3 regions of the Pseudomonas serbiensis genome follow, and region 1 is predicted to be linked to each of the others. Evidence: riboswitches for the same ligand, from Rfam matches in the RefSeq annotation. Region 1 holds a riboswitch; each other region holds the start of a gene.
What was found. Region 1 has a riboswitch for cobalamin ahead of Q6A51_RS14490 (TonB-dependent receptor). Riboswitches for the same ligand answer to the same signal wherever they lie in the genome.
Positions count from the first base shown of each region.

Region 2: it holds a riboswitch for cobalamin, as region 1 does, so the genes downstream of both, cobW (cobalamin biosynthesis protein CobW) here and Q6A51_RS14490 (TonB-dependent receptor) in region 1, are expected to answer to the same signal.
Region 3: it holds a riboswitch for cobalamin, as region 1 does, so the genes downstream of both, Q6A51_RS01265 (ABC transporter substrate-binding protein) here and Q6A51_RS14490 (TonB-dependent receptor) in region 1, are expected to answer to the same signal.

Region 1 is NZ_JAUQOO010000010.1:56,223-63,081, reverse strand. It holds gene Q6A51_RS14500 (ABC transporter substrate-binding protein) at 1-506, opposite strand, end outside; gene Q6A51_RS14495 (ABC transporter ATP-binding protein) at 500-1,282, opposite strand; gene Q6A51_RS14490 (TonB-dependent receptor) at 1,335-3,476, opposite strand; cobalamin riboswitch at 3,585-3,790, opposite strand; gene Q6A51_RS14485 (TonB-dependent siderophore receptor) at 3,903-6,308, opposite strand; gene Q6A51_RS14480 (FecR family protein) at 6,391-6,859, opposite strand, start outside.
Region 2 is NZ_JAUQOO010000001.1:518,452-525,310, forward strand. It holds gene Q6A51_RS02275 (cobalamin biosynthesis protein) at 1-349, opposite strand, end outside; gene Q6A51_RS02280 (CbtA family protein) at 330-1,034, opposite strand; gene Q6A51_RS02285 (CbtB domain-containing protein) at 1,046-1,231, opposite strand; cobalamin riboswitch at 1,327-1,542, opposite strand; cobalamin riboswitch at 1,601-1,812, shown strand; gene cobW (cobalamin biosynthesis protein CobW) at 1,921-3,015, shown strand; gene cobN (cobaltochelatase subunit CobN) at 3,038-6,802, shown strand; gene Q6A51_RS02300 (ATP-binding protein) at 6,802-6,859, shown strand, end outside.
Region 3 is NZ_JAUQOO010000001.1:276,689-283,547, forward strand. It holds gene Q6A51_RS01245 (4-oxalomesaconate tautomerase) at 1-757, opposite strand, end outside; gene Q6A51_RS01250 (LysR family transcriptional regulator) at 925-1,815, shown strand; gene Q6A51_RS01255 (ABC transporter ATP-binding protein) at 1,880-2,671, opposite strand; gene Q6A51_RS01260 (FecCD family ABC transporter permease) at 2,668-3,690, opposite strand; gene Q6A51_RS01265 (ABC transporter substrate-binding protein) at 3,687-4,700, opposite strand; cobalamin riboswitch at 4,834-5,031, opposite strand; gene Q6A51_RS01270 (FadR/GntR family transcriptional regulator) at 5,051-5,767, opposite strand; gene Q6A51_RS01275 (FadR/GntR family transcriptional regulator) at 5,878-6,603, shown strand; gene Q6A51_RS01280 (oligogalacturonate-specific porin KdgM family protein) at 6,666-6,859, opposite strand, start outside.

The DNA of each region.
Region 1 (6,859 bases):
TTGACGTCGAAGATTCGCCCCAGGTTGTGCAGGTCGCGGTACAGATCGTCCAGGCTGGCTTCGCGCCGGGTCATGATTCGCGAACAGGATTCGCTCAACTCGTAGACGGGAATGCCGAGCGGTTGCAGGGTTTGCGGCGTCACCGGGCCACCGACGCGCATACCGTAACTCCAGCCTGCAAAGAAAAAGTCGGCATTGGCATCCAGCAGGTTTTCCACCGACGGGTAGCGTTCTGCCAGTTCGGGAAGGCCGTCCAGAGCCTCGCGCAGTGCCGGGTCGAGGGTTTTCCAGCCGGTGATGCCGGTGTAACCGACCATGCGTGGTCGCAGGCCAAGGGCAAGCAGCATGCCGGTCAGATTGATGTCGTGACTGACTGCCCGCTGTGGCGGTTGCTCGAAAGTGACCTCGCGCCCGCAACTCTGTACGGTCAGGGGGAAGTTATCCGCGGCAGCGGCCAGGGGCAGGGCGGCAAGCAGCATCAGGCAGGCCAGGGCTCGGGTCATGATGGGCTGATCCAGGTAATGCGTGGATGAGGTGCCAGTGGATGGGTATCCACCAGCGCGTGGACACCAAATATGTGCAGCAGCCGTTGCTCGGTCAGGACCTCGGTCGGCGTGCCACTGGCAACGATCCGGCCCTGGTCGATGACATACAACCGGTCACAGAAAGCCGCAGCCAGATTCAGGTCATGAAAGCTGGCCAGTGTGCTGAGTTTCAGTTGCCGCAAATAGTGCAGCAGTTCCAGTTGGTAACGGGGATCGAGATGGTTGGTGGGCTCGTCGAGGATCAGCAGGCCAGGTTGTTGCACCAGTGCGCGGGCCAGCAATACGCGCTGTTTCTCGCCGCCCGACAGGGATGCGAACAAATGCCCGCTGAGCCCATGCAGGCCCACCTGGTTCAAGGTCTTGTCGATCAGGGCAAGGTCTTCGGCGCTTTCGCCGTCGAACCAGCCCTGATGAGGTGTACGCCCCATGGCCACGACATCCTGTACGGTCAGGCCGAACTCCTGCGGGAACTCTTGCATCATCACGGCCATGCGCTGAGCGCTCCAGCGGGGCTTCTGTTGCCAGATATCCTGCCCGTCGAGGTGCAGCGAGCCGCTGTCCGGTTCGTTGAAACGGTAGGCGCAACGCAACAGGCTGGTCTTGCCGCTGCCATTGGGGCCGATCAGCCCGACGAACTCGCCTTGTGCGATGTGCAGGTCGATGCCTTCAAGTTGCCAGGGTTTGCCCTGACTATGTGGCGGTGCCCAGTTCAGGCGATGGATATTCAGGGTGGACATGCTCGATTTCCAGGCATGCTGGCGACAGGTTGCAAGCCTGCCGCCAACTGGATCAGAAGCTGTAATCAGCCGTGACGAAGAAGGAGCGAGGTTCGCCCATCAGCCATTGTTGCCCATTGTTGTCCTGCGCCGCGGCGTAGCGTCGGTCGAGCAGGTTGTTCAGTTGCAAGCCAAGGCGCACATCGCGCTGCACCTTCCAGCCCAGGTTGGCATCCAGCACCGTGTAGCCCGGTATCGAGGTGGTATTGGCGGTGTCGGCATAGCGTTTATCCACATAGCGCAGGCCCATGCCGGCATCCAGGTCTTCGTTCAGTGCCTTGCTCACCCACAGATTGGCGGTTCGGCGCGGGACGTCGGTCGGGCGATTCCCGGCGCGGGACACGACCTGCCCGGAAACGTTTTCGTCGAAATCGTCGTACTCGGCACGTACCAGCGCAGCGTTGGCCGATACGTGCCAGTTATTGGCAAGTGCCAGTTCCAGAGAAGCTTCCAGGCCGTCGGACGACTGCTGGCCGACCTGTTGTGTCAGGCGGGTCACCGGGTCGATGGCCAGGAGCTTTTTCTTGACGATGTGATAGGCCGCCAGGGTCCATTCGCCACTGCCATCCCAGAACTGTTGCTTGAGGCCGAACTCGGTCTGTTTCGCTTCGGTCAGGTCCATCTGCTGCTGGGTCGGGTTCATGCTGATGAGGTTGCTGACGCCGTCTTCACTGGTGGAGTACTGGCCATACAGGGACAGTTGATCGGTCACGGCAAACACCAGGCCTGCGCGCCAGTTACCGCCGGTGAGGCTTCGGTCGCTACGGGTATCGGTACGCAGGGCGTTGCGGTCCAGGTGGTTCTGGTCGCGGCGGATGCCAGTCACCAAGGACCAGCGGTCTGACAGTTGCAGGCGGTTTTCGGCAAACAGGGCAAAGGTGCGCGTGGTGCTTTCGGTCAGCGGCAGGAAGGGTGACTGGCTCTGGAAATCACCGGATGCCGGATTCCATGGGTCTATGAAGTCACCACCGATATCGGTGTAAGGCGAATTGTTGGCGACGTCGAAACGAATCCTGTTGTATTCGGCTCCGACCACCGTGCGGCTGTCCAGGCCGAACAGCGAATGGTTGAATGTGAAACTCTGGCGGTCGCCGATCTGCTCCTGGTCGTGCTTGATCTCCAGGTAGTCGCCACGCAACAACTGACCCTGAGCGCTGCTCCAGCTATAGACTTCGGCGTTGCGCCAGTGGCGGCGGCTCTTGATGTAGTAGAGCTGGTTGCTGGCGCTGACGTTATCGTTGATGGTCCAGTCGGTGTTCAGGCGGGTCCATTCATCGTTGTAGCGTTGCACGGCATTGCGCAGGTTGTAGTTCTTGTCGCGCAGGCTGTCGCGGTAGTGGCCATCGATCAGCGGTGTGCCGAAGTAGTTCATCGGCTCGCTGTCGCCACGTTCATGGGCGAGGGTAAAGCTCAGGTCATCGGTGGCTTGCCAGCGCAGGGCTGCGCTCATGGCCAGGCTGCGGGAATTGCCGTTATCGACCCAGCCATTGCTTTCCTGCTGATTCAGCGTAAGGCGATAGCTCAGGGTGTCGCTCAGCGAACCGCCGCTGTCGAGGCCCAGTTGCTGACGGTCATTGGAACCGTAACCCAGGCGCAGGCGATTGCGGATCTCGCCCTCGAAAGGTTTTTTGGGCACCACGTTGATCACGGCGCCGGTAGCGCCTTCGCCATAAAGTACTGAAGCCGGGCCACGGATCACGTCGATACGCTCGACCATGAACGGGTCAACCGGGAAGGTCTGAGTACCTGCGCCGGTATACAGGCGCGAGCCGTCGAACAGGGTCATGACCGAGGAATGCCCCGTAAAACCACGTGCGGACAACGCGGTATTGCCATCGCCAGGCGTTGCGATGCTGGTGATGCCTGGCGAACGGGTGACCGCATCCTGAACGGTGAGGTTATTGCGGCTTTCGATGATCTGGCTGTCGAGGCTGCTGGTACTGGCCGGGGTTTCCAGTGCCGTGAGGTTCAGGCGCGAACCGGTGGGCGTCGGGGTTGCCAGATCGGTTACTGGCGTATCGGCGCTGCCAGTGATTGCGACCGAGGGCAGTGCCAGGGTTTGCTCGTCAGCAGCCCACGCATGGGACGGGAGCGCGAGAAGGCTGATCTGTAGCGAACGATTCGCCAGGGATTGAAGCAGGGAAGAACGGGACATGCGATTCCAGCCAATCAGGAATGAATGAATCCCGGAGGGAACAACGCATAGGGAATCGCGGGCGCAAAAAGCCCGCGAAGACCGGCCTGCGCCCGCCCACCGCGGGTTTGCCAAACAAGGTTGCAGGCCGGTCTCCGGGCTTGCGAGGGTCATGAAGCATTCACCTTCCCATGCCTTGGCACAGTGGTCTGTCGAATGCTTCGCTCGCTTACCGTTGCGGGGGCAGCGCCGGACTGATCACTGGGAGTGACGCACCGGCTTCCCGTTTAATCCCATGCACGGCGGCATGGGACACCTGAAACTGGCGCGCATCAGATCATTGAATCTGGAGGTCGTCAATGACTGATGTTTGTTGGCGGTGAGGGGGTTCGCGAATAAATTCGCTCCTACGCAGCCCGTGTAGGAGCGAATTCATTCGCGAAGAGATCACCACCGATAACTGACAGCCCCCACCAGACTACGGGTATCGCCATAGCGGCATGAGTTGGCGCAGTACAGGTATTTCTCGTTGGTGAGGTTCTGTGCCTTGGCGCTGACTTGCCAGTTGTCGTCCAGGTCATAGCTGATTCGGGCATCGAACAGCGTATAGGCCGGGATCTTGCGGTCAGTGACGCTGGGCGAGGTGTGGGTGGTGCCGACATAACGCACGCCGCTGCCAATCGACAGGCCATTGAGGCCCATCGAGTCGAAACGATAATCCAGCCACAACGAAGCGTTATGGTAAGGCGTACCTTCGATACGTGAGCCTTCGAGCACCTCATCGTTATCCTTGATGATATGGGCATCGGTGTAGGCATAGGCGGCGTTCATGGCCAGTTGCGGGGTCAACTGGGCCTTGGCTTCCACTTCAAAACCGGTGCTGCGCTCCTTGCCGGTCTGCTCGTCGAAGTCCGAGCCGGCAATCGAGGTGATGACGTTGCTCTGGGTCAACTGGTAGACCGCAGCACTGATCATCATTTCCCGGCCAGGAGGCTGGTAGCGGATACCGATTTCATACTGCTCGCCCTCGGTCGGCAGGAAGGCATCGCCATTGGCGTCGGTACCGGACGAAGGCAGGAAGGACTGGCTATAGCTGATATAGGGCGCCAGACCGTTTTCGGCCAGATAGACCAGCCCGATGCGTCCAGTAGTCTTGCTGTCGTCAGTGGTGCTGCGCGAATTGTCACGGTAGTTGCGGGTGCTGTTGTCGGCCCAGTCCTGTCGCATGCCGATCATCAGCAGCCAGCGATCATCGAGTTTCAGTTGTTCCTGCAAATAAATGCCGAGCTGATGGCTGTGCAGGTCCGAGCCGCTGTCGATGTTGCGGTTCACGTTTGGCAGGTTGCCGTATACCGGGTTGGCAAGGTCCAGCGCCGGTGCGCTGCCGCTGAAACGGTGGCTGTCGTAGGTCTTGCGGTAGTAGTCCAGGCCGCCCAGCAGGGTATGTTTCCAGCGCCCGCTTTCCAGATCCAGTTGCAGGCTGCTGTCACTGGTCCAGCCGGTGGCAATGTCTTCGCGTGAGTTGTAAGTACGCGACAGGCTCGACAGATTGGCACCGCTGATCCGGCTGTTGTTCAGGGTGATGTAGTCATAGTCGGTGCGTGACTCGAAGTAGCGTGCCGCGTGACGCAGTTGCAGGTTGTCATTCAGGCGTTGCTCGAACAGATAGCCGAAGGTCTGCAAGGTGCCATCGTAGTCGTCGAAATCCGGCTCGCCCGCAAACAGGTCATAAGGCACTTTGTAACCTGGGGTCGAGCTGAAAGTGGTTATGTCATAGCGCATGGGCGGCGTCAGGCTGGTCCGGGTACGCTGATGGCTGGCGAGCAGTGTCAGGCGGCTGTCGTCGTTGATCTGCCAGGTCAGTGCCGGGGCTATGTAGTGCTTGTCATCGTCGATGGCGTCGTACTGGGTGCCGCTGTCGCGCACCAGGGCTGTGAGTCGATAGCTGAAACGGCCTTCTTCATCGAGGCGTCCGCCGTGATCGGTGGAGAGTTGCTGCCGGTCATGGTTGCCATATTCCAGATTGATTTCATGCAGCGGGTCGAGCGTGGGTCGCTTGCTGATGGCGTTGATCAGCCCGCCGGGTGCCAGTTGCCCGTACAGCACCGAAGACGCGCCCTTGAGTACTTCCACACGCTCAAGGCCATAAGGCTCCTGGCCTCCTTCAAACTGGGTGCTTTGCATTTTCATGCCATCGCGCATCACACCGCCCGTGCGCGGGCCGATATCGAAACCACGCATGCGGTAGTCGTCGGCCACGCGGCTGTAGCCGTTCGGCTGGCTGATCACGCTGGTGTTGTAGTTGAGTGCGTCGGCGAGGCTGTCGTGCTTGCGCGCTTGCATTTCTTCACGGGTGATCACCGAAACCGACTGGGGAATCTCCATCAGGGAAGTGTCGGTCTTGCTCACGGTCGCGCTGCGTTGCGCGACCCAGCTGTGAGCCGGCCCCCAGGCGTCCTGCTCATGGCTGGCAGCGCTTACATTGATGTCCGAAAGCTCCATGGCTGAAGTCTCGGGGCGTGGCTCGATGCTCAAGGTGCCGCTGGGCGTGATGCTCAATTGCAGGGGCAAACCGCGCAGAACCTCGCTCACGGCCTGTTCGACACTGTAGTGACCGCGTAATGGCGCGGCTGTCAGGCCGCGAGTCAGCGTTGCGTTAAACGCAATGTTGCGCCCGCTCTGGCGAGCGATACTGGTCAGGGTTGCATCCAGAGGGCCGGCGGGCAGGTCCAGTTCCATGAGTTGCTGGCGGGCGGTCGAGGGCTGGGCCGAGCCATCGGCCGCGCTGTCCAGGGTGGTGAACGCCAGGGCAAATGCCAGCGGTGTCAGAGTCAAGCGCAGTGGTCGGTGCATGGCAGCATTTCCCGTTTGGGTAGTCGATGCCAGCTATGTGACGCGAGCGGCTCTGAAATTAAGGGGGGGTGGAAAATATTTTTCAGCGCAGGCTGATTTGCGTCCACCAGCCGAAGTGTTTCTCGACTTTTACCGGCAGCACTTCCTGCAACGAGCGCAAGGTCTGGCCACTGTCGTCCAGAGTGAAGACGCCTGTGACCCGCAGCGCTGCGGCATCCGGCTCGATGCGCAGCAGGCCGGGGTGATAGTCTCGCAAGGCTTCGATGACATCGGCCAGTGACTGGTCATGAACTTCCAGCAAGCCATCTCTCCAGGCGTTTTCGCTTGCCAGGCCAGGGTCCAGAATGTGAATGCGTCCGCCATGCAGCCGCGCGCCCTGGCCCGCTCCCAGCACGTGAGTCGCGCCGCCCGGTGCCGTGAGTTGCACGCGGGACTCCTGCACCCAGACATGCGTCCCGTGCTCATGCAGGCTGACCGTGAAGCGTGTGCCCAATGCTCTGGCTTCGCCAAAGGCGGTGCGAATGGCCAAGGGACGTTGCGGGTCTGAGGCA
Region 2 (6,859 bases), on a different contig from region 1:
TGGCCAGTGCCAGCGCTGCACTTTCGGCAACGCCGTGGCAGCCGGTGTGCTGGAACGTCGTTGGCGAGCGATGGGTCAGTTGCGGTTCGTATCGTGCCAGTTGAGAGGCATCGAAGAAAATCAGCGGTACTGACAGGTATTCAGCCAGCTCCAGCAAGCCCGGCTCGTCCTGCTTGAGGTCGATGGAGGCGAGGGCGGTAATGGCTCCGATCTCCAGAGCGTGGGCTTTCAGGCTGCTTTCGATCAGCTCCAGCAGGTGCGTGGATGGGCAGCCACGCTGGCAGCCCAGGCCTGCCACAAGGACAGGACGGGGCTGTGCGGGGGTGTGATCAGGCGTGCAGGTCGGCATTGTTGCGACGGAACAGCCAGGCGCTGATCAGGCCCAGAGCAATCCAGAACAGTGCGTTGGTCAGCAGCGAAGCCATGATGAACTGTGATTCCAGTGCTTCAGGAGCCAGACTCTCGTGGGTCAGCGGCTGTGGTGCGCCAATCAGGTGCGGCACTACCAGAATGGCCGCGCCCAGCACTTTGAACAGCCAGTTCTGGCCGAAGGCGATCAGGGCCAGCCCGGCAGCCGTGGAAGCCGCAGTCCCGATCCACCAGTATTGGCGCAGGTTCAGGTCGGCGGCCGCAGTGCCCGGCAGTTCGGGCGGCAGCCCCAGCGTTGGTGCCAGAACGAAAACCGCAAAACCGGCCAGCCCCCATAGCGCGCCCTGGGAGGTGCGGCCCGGTGCGCGCAGGGTGTAGAGCGCGACCAGCATCAAGGCAAAACCGACTGCGACCACCAGATTGCCACCGGTTGTGGAGAGGATGCGCTGCCAGCCGTCTTCCGGTTCCCAGGCCTCTTCGTCGTGACTGTGTCCGGCGGCTGCGCCTTCGGCATGATCATGTTCATGCACGTGCTCGGCAGGTGCTTTTTCGTAGGTTTCGGCCTGAAGAATCAGCGGCGCGACCCAGAAGCTTTGCAGCAAGGTCAGCAGCAGTGCCGCCAGCAGACCGCTGAAGCCTGCGGTCTGGATGATTCGCTTGAACATGGCGTCAGGTCTCAATGGCAAGGGAAGGCGGCGCTGTGGCGGGTGTCGTGCGCGGCGTTGTGAACGGCGGCGATGTGCGAGAAACCGGCGAAATACACCAGGCACGCACCAAGAATCGCAGCGCTGATGGCGGCGGTCAGGCGTTGGGTCTGGGTGGATGTGGCTGTGCTCGACTGGCTGCTGCTGATGGTGGACATGGCGCTTCCCTCTGGTTTCGACAGGCGGGCATGCGCACAGGAACCTTCTGACGGGCGCCAGGAGGTTTCAACTGCGCCCGCCCACCGCGGGTGTGTCATTGAGTCAGTATCGGGCCGGTCTCCGGGCTCGCGAGGGGCGTTGATGTGCAGCGTTCAACACCTTCAGGATCACCTTCCCATGCCGTGGCACAGTGGTTCTGACCCTCTCTCGCTTACCGTTGCGGGGGCAGCGCCGGACTTGCTCATGCGTGAATGAGCGCACCGGTTTCCCGTTTCACCCCGTGAAGGGCACCCGTAACAAGTTGTAATAGGAGAGCATGGCAGCCACTGAACGTCAATCTGAACGATTGACCTGCCCTCGACCACTGCGTAGCCTTGCGCACTTGAGGTTCTCTGCCTTCTGCAGGAGGGTAGAGCTAAGACGGGAATGCGGTCCAAGCCGCAGCTGCCCCCGCAACTGTAAACGGTGATGTTCATTGCATGGCCACTGCGCAAGCGGGAAGGCGCGATGAATGCCTGTCGGCCAGCACCGCCGATACGCCGCCGTCAGCCAGGAGACCTGCCTCGAACCGGGCCACAGGCCCACGAATTCTCACTACAACCGGGCGGGGTGATCCGGTGGCGAATCGATCCGTGCGCAGCGCACGGTTCTCGTCCTGCTTGCCCGCCGTATTGCCAAAGGGCATCCGATGAAAACACTGGCCAAACTTCCCGTCACCATCGTTACCGGTTTCCTGGGGTCGGGTAAAACCACCTTGTTGCGGCATATGCTCGATAACGCCGAAGGGCGTCGTATCGCGGTGATCGTCAACGAGTTCGGCGAGCTGGGCATCGACGGCGAAATCCTCAAGCAATGCACCATCGGTTGCACCGAAGAAGAAGCCACTGGTCGTGTCTACGAACTGGCCAATGGCTGCCTGTGCTGCACGGTGCAGGAAGAGTTCTTCCCGGTGATGCGCGAATTGGTGTCGCGTCGCGCCGACCTGGACCACATCCTTATCGAAACCTCGGGTCTGGCGTTGCCAAAACCGCTGGTCCAGGCTTTCCAGTGGCCGGAAATCCGCAATGCCTGCACCGTCGATGCGGTCATAACCGTGGTCGACAGCCCGGCCGTTGCCGCAGGCACTTTCGCGGCTTTCCCGGATCAAGTGGACGCCCAGCGCAAGCTCGACCCGAATCTGGATCATGAGTCCCCGCTGCATGAACTGTTTGCTGATCAGTTGGCCAGTGCCGACCTGGTGATCCTCAACAAGGCCGACATGATCGATCCCGAAGGTCTGGCGGCGGTACGTGCCGAAGTTGCCGAAGAACTGCCGCCAGCGGTCAAGGTCATCGAGGCCAGCAATGGCCGTCTGCCAATCAATGTACTGCTGGGCATTGGCGCGGAGTCGGAACTGCATATCGACAGCCGCAAGACTCACCATGACCATCATGACGACGATGATCATGATGACCACGATCACGATGTATTCGATTCGATCTCCATCAAGCTGCCGCCAGCCGAAGAGGCCTTCCTGCTGAACGTGCTGAACCGCATGGTCGTTCAGCACGGTATCCTGCGCGTCAAAGGTTTTGCCGCGATTCCCGGCAAGCCGATGCGTCTCTTGATTCAGGGTGTGGGCACTCGTTTCGACAAGCACTTTGACCGTGCATGGAAGGCTGATGAAGAGCGTGCCACCCATCTGGTATTGATTGGCCAGGAACTCGATGCTGCCGCGCTGGAAAAGCAACTCTACGATGAGCTTGAGTCTGAAGTTCATACAGCGCTGCGAGCCCAACTTTAACGTTACGAGTCTTGCCTGACCCATGCATTTACTGAAAACCCAGCCGGGCGGTTTCGTCCCCGACGACAGCATTGCCGACCTGGGGCAGACCCCGGCCGAGCTGGTGATTCTCTGTAGCGGCGATTCGAGCCTGGCCTTGCTGGCCGAAGCCGCGCAGCAACTGCCCGACGATTACCCGAGCCTGCGTCTGGCCAACCCGATGCAGGTGCAGAATCACGCTTCGGTGGACTTGTACGTCGATGAAGTGTTGCGTCACGCCAGGGTCATTCTGATTTCCCTGCATGGCGGCATCGGCTACTGGCGTTATGGCGTCGAGCGCTTGATGGAGCTTGCTGCCCGTGGCGTGCAAGTGATTCTGGTGCCGGGCGATGATCGTCCCGATCCGGAATTGAGCGACCTGAGCACCGTGCCCGCAGAAGCGCGGGACCGGCTCTGGCAGTTCTTGCGTCAGGGCGGGCTGCAAAACGCACTGGATCTTTATCGCTGCCTGGCAAGTAGCTGGCTTGAGCGCGACTATCCATGGGGCGAGCCCCGGCCATTGCCGCGTACGGCGATCTACCATCCACATAAACCCGGTGCCGCGCTGACTGACTGGCAGGCTGACTGGATTGCCGGGCAGCCGGTGGTTGCGCTGCTGTTCTACCGCTCCCACTTGCAGGCCGCCAATACCGGTTTCATCGATGTGTTCTGTGAGCGCTTGCAGGCCGAAGGGCTCAACCCCTTGCCGGTTGCGCTGGCCAGTCTCAAGGAGCCGGGTTGCCTGACCATGGTCGAGGACTGGCTGGATGAAGTCGAAGCCGAACTGATCCTCAACACCACAGGCTTTGCCCAGTCCAGCCCGGAAGCGCCGCATCTGCGACCGTTTCGCCGCAATGTGCCGGTCATCCAGGCCATTTGCGCCCAGGACAACCAGCCCGCCTGGCAGGCCAGCGAGCAAGGGCTGGGCGCTCGGGATCTGGCGATGCACATTGCCTTGCCGGAGCTGGACGGGCGGATCATCAGCCGCCCCGTCAGCTTCAAGGATCTGGCCTGGCGCAGCGAGCGCAGCCAGTCGGATGTGGTGTGCTATCGCGCCCATCCAGAGCGTATGGGCTTCGTTGCGCAACTGGCGCGGCGCTGGATCGAACTGGCGCGCTTGCCCAATGCCAGCAAGCGGGTAGCGTTGATCCTGGCCAACTACCCGACCCGCGATGGCCGGATCGGCAACGGAGTCGGGCTCGACACGCCCGCGGCGGCGCTGAATATCCTGCGTGCCATGCAGGGCGAGGGCTATCCGCTGGCGCAGTTGCCTGAAAGCGGTACTGCACTGATTCAGCAATTGCTCGGCGGCGTCACCAACGATCTGGACAGCATCGATCTGCGTCCCTGCCAGCAAAGCATGGCGCTGGATGAATACCTGCAAGCCTTCGATGCCTTGCCCCAGGCCAATCGCGATGCGGTAAATGCCCGTTGGGGCGCACCCGTGGATGACCCGATGTTCCGTAGCGGGCGGATGATGATTGCCGGTATCCGCTTTGGTCTGACCTTTGTCGGTATCCAGCCCGCCCGTGGCTATCAAGTGGACCCCAGCGCGGTCTATCACGACCCCGATCTGGTACCGCCCCACGGTTATCTCGCGTTCTACTTCTGGTTGCGCAAGGCTTATGGTGCGCATGCTGTGCTGCATGTGGGCAAGCATGGCAATCTGGAGTGGTTGCCGGGCAAGGGCGTTGGCCTGTCACAGGATTGCTGGCCTGATGCAGTGCTGGGTGCGATGCCGAATATCTACCCGTTTATCGTCAACGATCCGGGCGAGGGCGCCCAGGCCAAGCGCCGTACCCAGGCGGTCATCATCGACCATCTGATGCCGCCGCTTACCCGTGCCGAAACCTACGGCCCGCTGCGCAATCTGGAACTGCTGGCCGACGAATATTACGAAGCGCAACTGCTTGACCCGCGTCGAGCGCTGGAGCTGCAGCGGGACATCCTCAAGCTGGTACGCGAAACCCGTATCGACCGCGAACTGGCGCTGGACGACTCCATCGACAGCGATGCCGATGCGGCGATCTGGTTACCGCGTCTGGACACTTATCTGTGTGACCTGAAGGAATCGCAGATCCGCGATGGCCTGCATGTCTTCGGCCAATCCCCTGAGGGGCGCCTGCGCATCGACACGCTGCTGGCGTTGCTGCGCATTCCCCGTGGCGATGGTCGTGGCGCGCAGTCGAGCCTGTTGCGGGTGCTGGCCAAGGCGCTGGTGCTGGATTTCGATCCACTGGATTGTGATCTGGCTGAACCCTGGAGCGGGCCGCGCCCGTCAGCCTTGTTGGCGGTGAGCAACGATCCATGGCGTACCACGGGGGATACGCGAGAGCGGCTGGAGTTGTATGCCGCCATCCTGATCGAGCGCATCGTCAAGAATGAAGCAGTCGACGATCTTCCTGAGCACCCGGAACTGGCACTGGTTCTGGATAGCCTGCGCGATGTCGTAGCCCCGCGCCTCGATGCCTGTGGCCCCGAAGAAATGCGTGGCCTGCTCGATGCCCTGAGCGGTCGTTTCGTGCCGGCTGGCCCGAGCGGTGCGCCGAGTCGAGGTCGGCTTGACGTGCTGCCCACCGGTCGCAACTTCTTTACTGTGGATGTGCGCAATCTGCCAACCACTACGGCCTGGCGGATCGGCTTCCAGTCGGCAAACCTGCTGCTGGAACGCCATCTTCAGGATCATGGCGATCATTTGCGCCAGCTCGGCCTGTCGGTCTGGGGCACGGCCACCATGCGCACCGGTGGTGACGATATCGCTCAGGCCATGGCCCTGATGGGCGTGCGTCCCGTCTGGGCGACGGGCAGTCAGCGGGTCGATGATTTCGAGATTCTGCCGCTGAGTTTGCTGGATCGTCCTCGTGTGGACGTGACCTTGCGAGTGTCCGGGTTCTTCCGTGATGCTTTTGCCAATCTTATCCGCCTGTTCGATGCCGCCGTACAGGCCGTGGCCGCTCTCGATGAGCCGGACGATCAGAACCCGCTGGCCGCCCGGGTTCGTGAAGAGCGCCGCAGCTTGCAGGAAACCGGGTTGAGCGAAGACGAGGCCGTGCGCCAGGCCGGTTGGCGAATCTTCGGTGCCAAGCCCGGTGCGTATGGCGCGGGTGTGCAGGGCGCTATCGACGGGCGTCTGTGGCAGAGCCGTGACGATCTGGCCGAGGTTTATCTGAACTGGGGCGGCTATGCCTACGGCGCAGCCGATGAGGGCACGCCGGCTCGCCAGCAGTTTGCACAACGACTGACACAGGTTCAGGCCGTATTGCAGAATCAGGATAACCGAGAGCATGACCTGCTGGATTCCAACGATTACTACCAGTTCCAGGGCGGAATGCTGGCTGCCGCCGAAAGCCTGAGCGGCCAGAAAACGGCCAGCTACCACGGCGATCACAGCCAGCCGGACTTGCCTAGAATTCGCACCCTCAAGGAAGAGCTGAACCGGGTGATCCGCAGCCGTGCGGCCAACCCGAAGTGGATCGAAGGCGTCAAACGGCATGGCTATAAAGGCGCGTTCGAAATGGCTGCGACCGTGGACTTCCTGTTCGCGTTCGATGCCACTACCGAGCTGATCGACGACCATCAATATGCACTGCTGGCCGATGCCTACCTGCTGGATCCATCGACCCGCCAATTCATTCGCCAGCACAACCCCGATGCCCTGCGCGACATGACCGAACGCATGCTTGAAGCCCAGCAGCGCGGGCTCTGGCAGGAGCCGGGCGACTATCGTGAAGCGCTGGAAGACCTGCTGCTGGATATAGAAGAGAGCTGATGAACTTGCCTGACCCAAGCATGACCGACACCCCGCATTTTCCTCTGGCAGCCGTAG
Region 3 (6,859 bases), on a different contig from region 1:
GTACGGGTTTGGGGATCACTTTGTCGCTCACATCTCCCAGCCCCATGGCCATTCCCGCGCGCAAGCGTAAAGCTTCGAGCCTGCGCAGGAAATCCTTGTCGGCATCCAGTTCGGCGGGCGTTTCATCGCCACGCTTGCCCAGCAGGGACGCTTCGATGATGACCATGGGCATGGCCATGTCGATACAGGTCACCGGCACGCCGTCGAAGATGTCAGTCTGTTGGCCGGTGGGGAACAGCTTGCCGGTCTTGCTGCCGGCCGCGTCCAGAAAAGTCAGTTGCACAGGCGCTGCCGTACCGGGTACACCGTCGATGCGGGTCTGGCCTTCGTAGCTGACCTGACCGCCGGGTGTGTAAACATCGGCGCAGACGAAGGTGCCGGTGTTGAGGTTGCGAATCCGCACCTGAGTGACGTCGCCGCTCGCCTCGACCAGACCCTGCTCCACCGCAAACGGCCCTACGGCGCAGAGCATGTTGCCGCAATTGGGCGCAGTATCGACGCGGCGCTGGGAAACCATGACCTGTACGAACAGGTAATCCACATCGGCATCTTCATGGGTCGACGGGCTGACGATTGCCACTTTGCTGGTCTGCGGGCTGCCGCCACCGATGCCGTCGATTTCCAGCTCATGGCCCGAGCCCATGAGGGCCAGCAGCAACTCATCACGCTCAGCGGTCGATGAAGGTAAATCACTGGCGAGAAAAACCGGCCCTTTGGAGGTGCCGCCGCGCATCAGGACGCAGGGAATCGGTTGCATGATTTCGGACTCTTGTTGATCAATTGGGGTAATTGATGTGTTGAAAGCAAGAGTCCCATGGATTTTTAAGCGTATCCAATGCAAAGATCGTAGCTATTATTCCACTTTGGTAAATAATAACTCGCTGGTCTTGAAGGCCCATCGCAATCCACCAAAAGGAAAATAATGTGGAATATGAGCTGCAAGATATTCGATCGTTCGTGAAAATCGCTGAACTTGGCAGCTTCCATGAAGCCGCTGAAGTGCTGCATATTTCCCAGCCAGCGCTCACCCGGCGAATCAAGAAGCTGGAGCAGGGTCTGGGCACCTCATTGCTGGATCGCACCACTCGCCGGGTCAGCCTGACCAGTGTCGGCCGCGATTTTTTCCCCAAGGCGCGACGGCTTCTGGATGATTTCGAGGACTCGATTCTCAATATCAGGGAGCTGGCAGAGCGCCAGATTGGCCAGGTGACTCTTGCCTGTATTCCCACGGCTGCTTTCTACTTTCTGCCTTCCGTGATCCGCCTGTACAACGAGCGTTACCCCAAGATTCGCATCCGCCTGCTGGACCTCAGTGCCAATGAAGGTCTGGAAGCCGTGTTGCGAGGGGAGGCTGATTTCGGCATCAACATGATGAGCGGGCAACACCCGGATATCGAGTTCGTGCCGCTGGTCAAAGAGCCTTTCGTGCTCGCCTGTCGGCGCGATCATGAACTGGCAAAGCGGGAGTCGGTTGCCTGGATCGAACTCAGTGAATATCGCCTGATCGGTGTTGGCCGCCTGAGCGGCAACCGGATGATTCTCGACCATGCGCTGGCCGGGTTGAGCTGGCGGCCAAAGTGGTTCTATGAAGTGCAGCACCTGTCGACATCGCTGGGCATGGTCGAAGCGGGGCTTGGAATATCCGCCATGCCCAGCCTGGCGATGCCGGCTGAAGGGCATCCGACCCTGGTCAGCGTTCCGCTGGTAGATCCGGTGGTTGACCGGACTCTGGGCCTGGTTTCCCGGCGTGGCGCGTCACTGTCACCTGCTGCCGAAAAGTTCGTGGCGATGCTGCTGGAGCAATGGCCTCAGTAAGGATTCAGCCAAGGCGCGGTTTACCCGCGTAGGAGCGAATTCATTCGCGAAGCGGTGTTCGTGGTCAGCAAGGCCGCAGACGCAGTATCCGTGCACCATCGAAAGGATCGGTCAGCCAGTGGGCCCTGACGCCGAAAGTGCTATGCAAACGCTCGGGTGTCAGCACATCCACAGGCTTGCCCAGTGCAACCATCTGACCGTTTTCCATCACTGCCACACGGTCGCAATCCAGCGCCTGATTGAGGTCGTGCAAGGCAATGACGGTGGTGACAGGCAAAGACCTGATCAGCCCCAGAATCGACAGTTGATGCTGGATATCCAGATGGTTGGTCGGCTCGTCCAGTAACAGGATCTGCGGCCGTTGCGCCAGTGCCCGGGCGATATGGGTGCGCTGGCGTTCGCCGCCGGACAGGGTATGCCAGGCGCGCTTGATCAGGTGCAGCATCCCGACATCCTGCAAGGCCTGACGGACGATGGCGTCGTCGCTGTCGCTCCAGGGTTCCAGCGCCGACAGCCAGGGCGTGCGGCCCAGTTCGACGGCGTCCAGTACGGTGATTGCGTCGCTGGTTTCGGCCTGTTGTTCGACTACCGCCAACAGTTGGGCGATATCGCGGCGCTTCATACTGGCCAGTGCCTGCCCATTGAGCTGCACCTGACCGCTGGACGGCGATTGAAGGCCTGACAGCAGCTTGAGCAGTGTCGACTTCCCCGAACCGTTGGGACCGACAATGCCAAGGGTTTCACCCGGCGCAATGCTCAGATTCACGTCCTTGAGCAAGGCCTTGTCCTTGAGCGAGTAGCCAAGCCCTGAGCAATGCAGTACCGGCGTGCCGAGGATGGGCGAAAAGGCATTCATCGTGTGGTTTTCCCCCGGATAAGAATCATCGCGAAAACGGGTGCGCCGATCAGTGCGGTGATGACACCAATCGGCAAGACCTGGCCCTTGATCAGGGTGCGGGACAGGATGTCGGCGGCAATCAGAAACAGTGCGCCGCACAAGGCGCTGAGCGGCACCAGCCGGGCATGGCGGACGCCGGCGACCATGCGCACGGCATGGGGAATCACCAGCCCGACAAAACCGATGGAGCCGACAATGGATACCATCACGGCCGTAACCAGCGCTGCCGAAGCGATCAGCACGATTTGCACGCGCCGTACCGGGATGCCGAGGGACGCTGCCGAATCGCTGCCGAAGGTGAATGCATCCAGTGCGCGCCGATGCCAAAGGCAGACCAGCAAGCCGATCAGCACCACCGGCACCGCCAGCCATACCGAATGCCAGCGCACGCCACTGAGGTTACCCAACAGCCAGAACATGATGCCTCGTGCCTGCTCGGCGCTGGCGGATTTGGTGATGAGAAACGAGGTCAGGGCATTGAAAAGCTGCGACCCGGCGATCCCGGCCAGAATGATATGCCCGGCTGCGGTCGGGCCATGGGAAGAACGGGCGAGCAGGGCGACCAGCGAGAAGGCCGCCACCGCTCCGGCGAAGGCTCCCGCCGACATGGAAATGGCTCCGGCGCCCAGGCCCAGAATCGCCACCAGCACAGCGCCCGTCGAGGCGCCGGCGGAGATGCCCAGCAGATAGGGATCGGCCAGCGGATTACGCAGCAACGATTGCAGCACCACACCGGAAATCGCCAGCCCCGCGCCACAGGCCGCCGCCACGATGGAGCGGGTCAGCCGGTAGTTCCAGACAATCCCTTCATCGATGGGGTCGAGCACATAGCCGGCAGCCCACAGTTTGTTCGCCAGCACCTGGAAGACCACAGGCAGGCTGATGCTGGTTTCACCGATGGCAGCGCCCGCAACAATGGCCAGCAGTAGAACCGCTGTAACCCAGAGCGTGTGGCCGAGCGCGGTGACCAGTTTCATTGGCCGGCGTTGTAGCGATTGGCGGCTTCGGCCAGTTCTTCTATGCCAGTGAACAGCCGGATGCTGGCCTGCATGGCATCGGCATCGATGATCACGATACGGTCATGCTTGACCGCCTCCATGTTGCGGGTCACCGGGTCGGATTTAAGGAATTCGAGTTTCTTGCGGTAATCGTCGGCCGGAAAGCGACGGCGATCCATGCGCGCGATCACCAGAATGTCCGGGTTGGCCTTGGCGATGGTTTCCCAGCCCACGGTCGGCCATTCTTCGTCGGATTCGACGATATTGCGCATGCCCAGGTTATTGAGCATGAAGTCCGGAATGCCTTTGCGGCCTGCCACATAAGGGTCGATGTTGATATCTGCGCTGGAGAACCAGAACACTGCGGACACATCCCGCTCCTTGTTCTGTTTGACGTTGGCGACCGCATGGGCCAGACGACTGCGCAGTTCTGCAACCAGTTGCTGACCGCGATCCTGTACGTCGAATATCCGGGCCAGTTGTTCGATGCTCTTGTAGATGGTGTCGATGCGGAAGGGCTCCAGGCGCGTGCCGTCGGCACCTACCAGATTGTCCTTGCCTTCGCAGTCGGACGGCATGATGTAGGTCGGGATCTTCAAGTCATGAAACTGCTGGCGGGTGCCGACCACGCCCTGAGCGCCCACCATCCATTCAAGCTGGACGGCCACCAGCTCCGGGCGCTTGCCGATGACGGCCTCGAAACTCGGGTCGTTGTCCGCCAGGCGCTCGACCTTGTCGTTCTGCGCCTTGAAGCGCGGCAGCACATCGTTGAACCACAGCGAAGTACCCACCAGCTTGTCGCCCAGCCCCAGTTCGTAGAGCATTTCGGTCCCGGACTGGCCGATGGTCACTGCCTTGCGCGGCGCATGCTCGAACGTCAGCTTCATGCCACAGTTTTCGACAGTGAGCGGGTATTGAGTGGGAGCGGCAAGGCTCAGGGTGGACAGGCTCAGACCGGCGATGAGTGTGGCAAGGCGAGGCAGTGACATGTAATGCGATCTCCGTTTCGTACGTGCAGGGCGCAATGTACAGACAGGAAACACATCCCCGGCACTGCACGGAAGGCAGGGCAAGGCAGCCATGAACCGGCGCGCGGATGTCCTTCCCGGACACCCCGCCGGTCAGTAAAGTTGCAGGTCGGTAGGTCTCCTGACTGGCACGTCATTGCTTTGCTCCAGCCTTCCCGGAAATCACCAGTGGCTGTCATGGAGTTGGCTCGATGCCTACAGTTGCGGGGGCAGTTTCGTTTGAGCCGCGCAGGTGCGAGGCTCTCGAATTCCCTGTTAGTTCCTCTCGGAAACCGACGGGGCGCGATGGTAAACGATAAGCCTTTTAGTGGCTAATCCTTTGCGCGAAAGCGCTGGAGGCAGTTGATCAGGTGCAGGCGCATCGCCGCCCTGGCCGCATCGCGATCCTGATGGGCGATGGCCGAGTAGATCTGCTCCTGTTCGCGCTGCTGGATATCCGGGTCATCCATGAGTTGAAATGACGGCACATTGCCGAAACCGACCCGTGCGCGAGGCAGGATGCTGTTGCCCAGTTGGGTCATGACATCGGTAAAGAAGCTGTTGGCAGTACATTGCACGATACTGCGATGAAACTCGAAATCGGCCTGGGTCGTATCGGTTTCGTTCTGGTCGCAGCGATGCAGCTCGTCCAGCGCCTTGCGTATGGCTTCAAGCTGCTCCGGTGTACGCCGTTGGGCGGCGAGGGCGGCGGACTCGGGCTCAAGGCTCAGGCGCAGCTCTATGATGGCTGCTGCATCGGGAGGGCTGCCGGAGATGGCTTCCGGAATCTGGAAGTCCCGGGGGCGCGAAGCATCGACCACGAAGGTTCCGATGCCATGGCGGGTTTCCACCAGCCCTTCGGCCTGCAAGCGCGACATCGCCTCGCGAACCACTGTGCGGCTGACACCGGTTTCCCGGATGATGACCTGCTCGGTCGGCAGCTTTTCACCGCTCTTGATCTCGCCTTCGCGGATCTTGCGCGAGAACTCGGCGACCAGTTGCTGGGTCAGGCTGGAGCGGCGTCCTGTAGGGGATGACGGGTGTTCCATGGGCGGGCTGATCGGGTCCGGGTCGGGTTGCTGAGTATAACCGCAGTAATGGTGTGTTTTGTGTCGGTATCGCAGCCTATACTGCGGCATTCGATCGAATTGAGGCTGCAATGTCGGACAACGTCGTTTCCTCGCAGAAAAACCATCGCCGTCTGGCTGAAACACTGGTCGACCGCTTTGCCCAGCGCATGCGCGATGGCGTGCTGCAGCGTGGCGAGAAGCTGCCTTCCGAGATCAATATCATGGAGGCCGAAGGGGTCAGCCGCACGGTGGTGCGCGATGCGTTGTCGCGGATGCAGGCGGCAGGGCTTGTCGAGACGCGCCACGGGGTCGGCACCTTTGTGCTGGACATGCCGCCACCTGAAGGTTTTTCGGTCGGGCCGGCGACCATTGCGACTGTGTCCGATGTGCTTAATCTGCTGGAGTTTCGTATCAGCCTTGAAGTCGAAGCGGCCGGGCTGGCGGCGCAACGTCGCAGTCCTGAAGCCTTGCTGGAGCTCAAGCGTGCCTTCGATGCGTTGCTTGAAGGCCCTGAAAAGTCCGGGACCACGATCAATGCCGACTTCCAGTTTCACCTCAAGATCGCCAAGGCTTCGGGTAATGCCTACCTGATCGACATCATGAAACACCTGGGCACCAAACTGATCCCGCGTACCCGCATGAATTCCGCCTACACCGGGCAAAGTGATCGCAGTGCCTACCTGGCCGGGATCAACGCCGAGCATCGACAGATCTACAACGCGATTGCCGAAGGCAATGTGGATGCGGCCCGTTCAGCCATGTACCTGCACCTCAACGGCAGCCGCATCAGGTTGCGGCGTACTCATAGCGAGTAGGGTTTGTTCGCGAATGAATTCGCTCCTACACCGCGGTAGGAGCGAATTTATTCGCGAAAGGATCACATAAAGTTGTACTGAATCCCCACTCGCAACCTCAGCTGGCGTTTGTCATCCTCGGAATCGACCTTGATATCGCCGATCTCGAAGAACGGCACCCATTGTTTGCTCCAGCGATACTTGAACGCCGCATTCTGTTCGTAATCGCTGGTGCCGTTGTCGTAACGGATATAGTCGGCATCGAAATAGGTGAGCT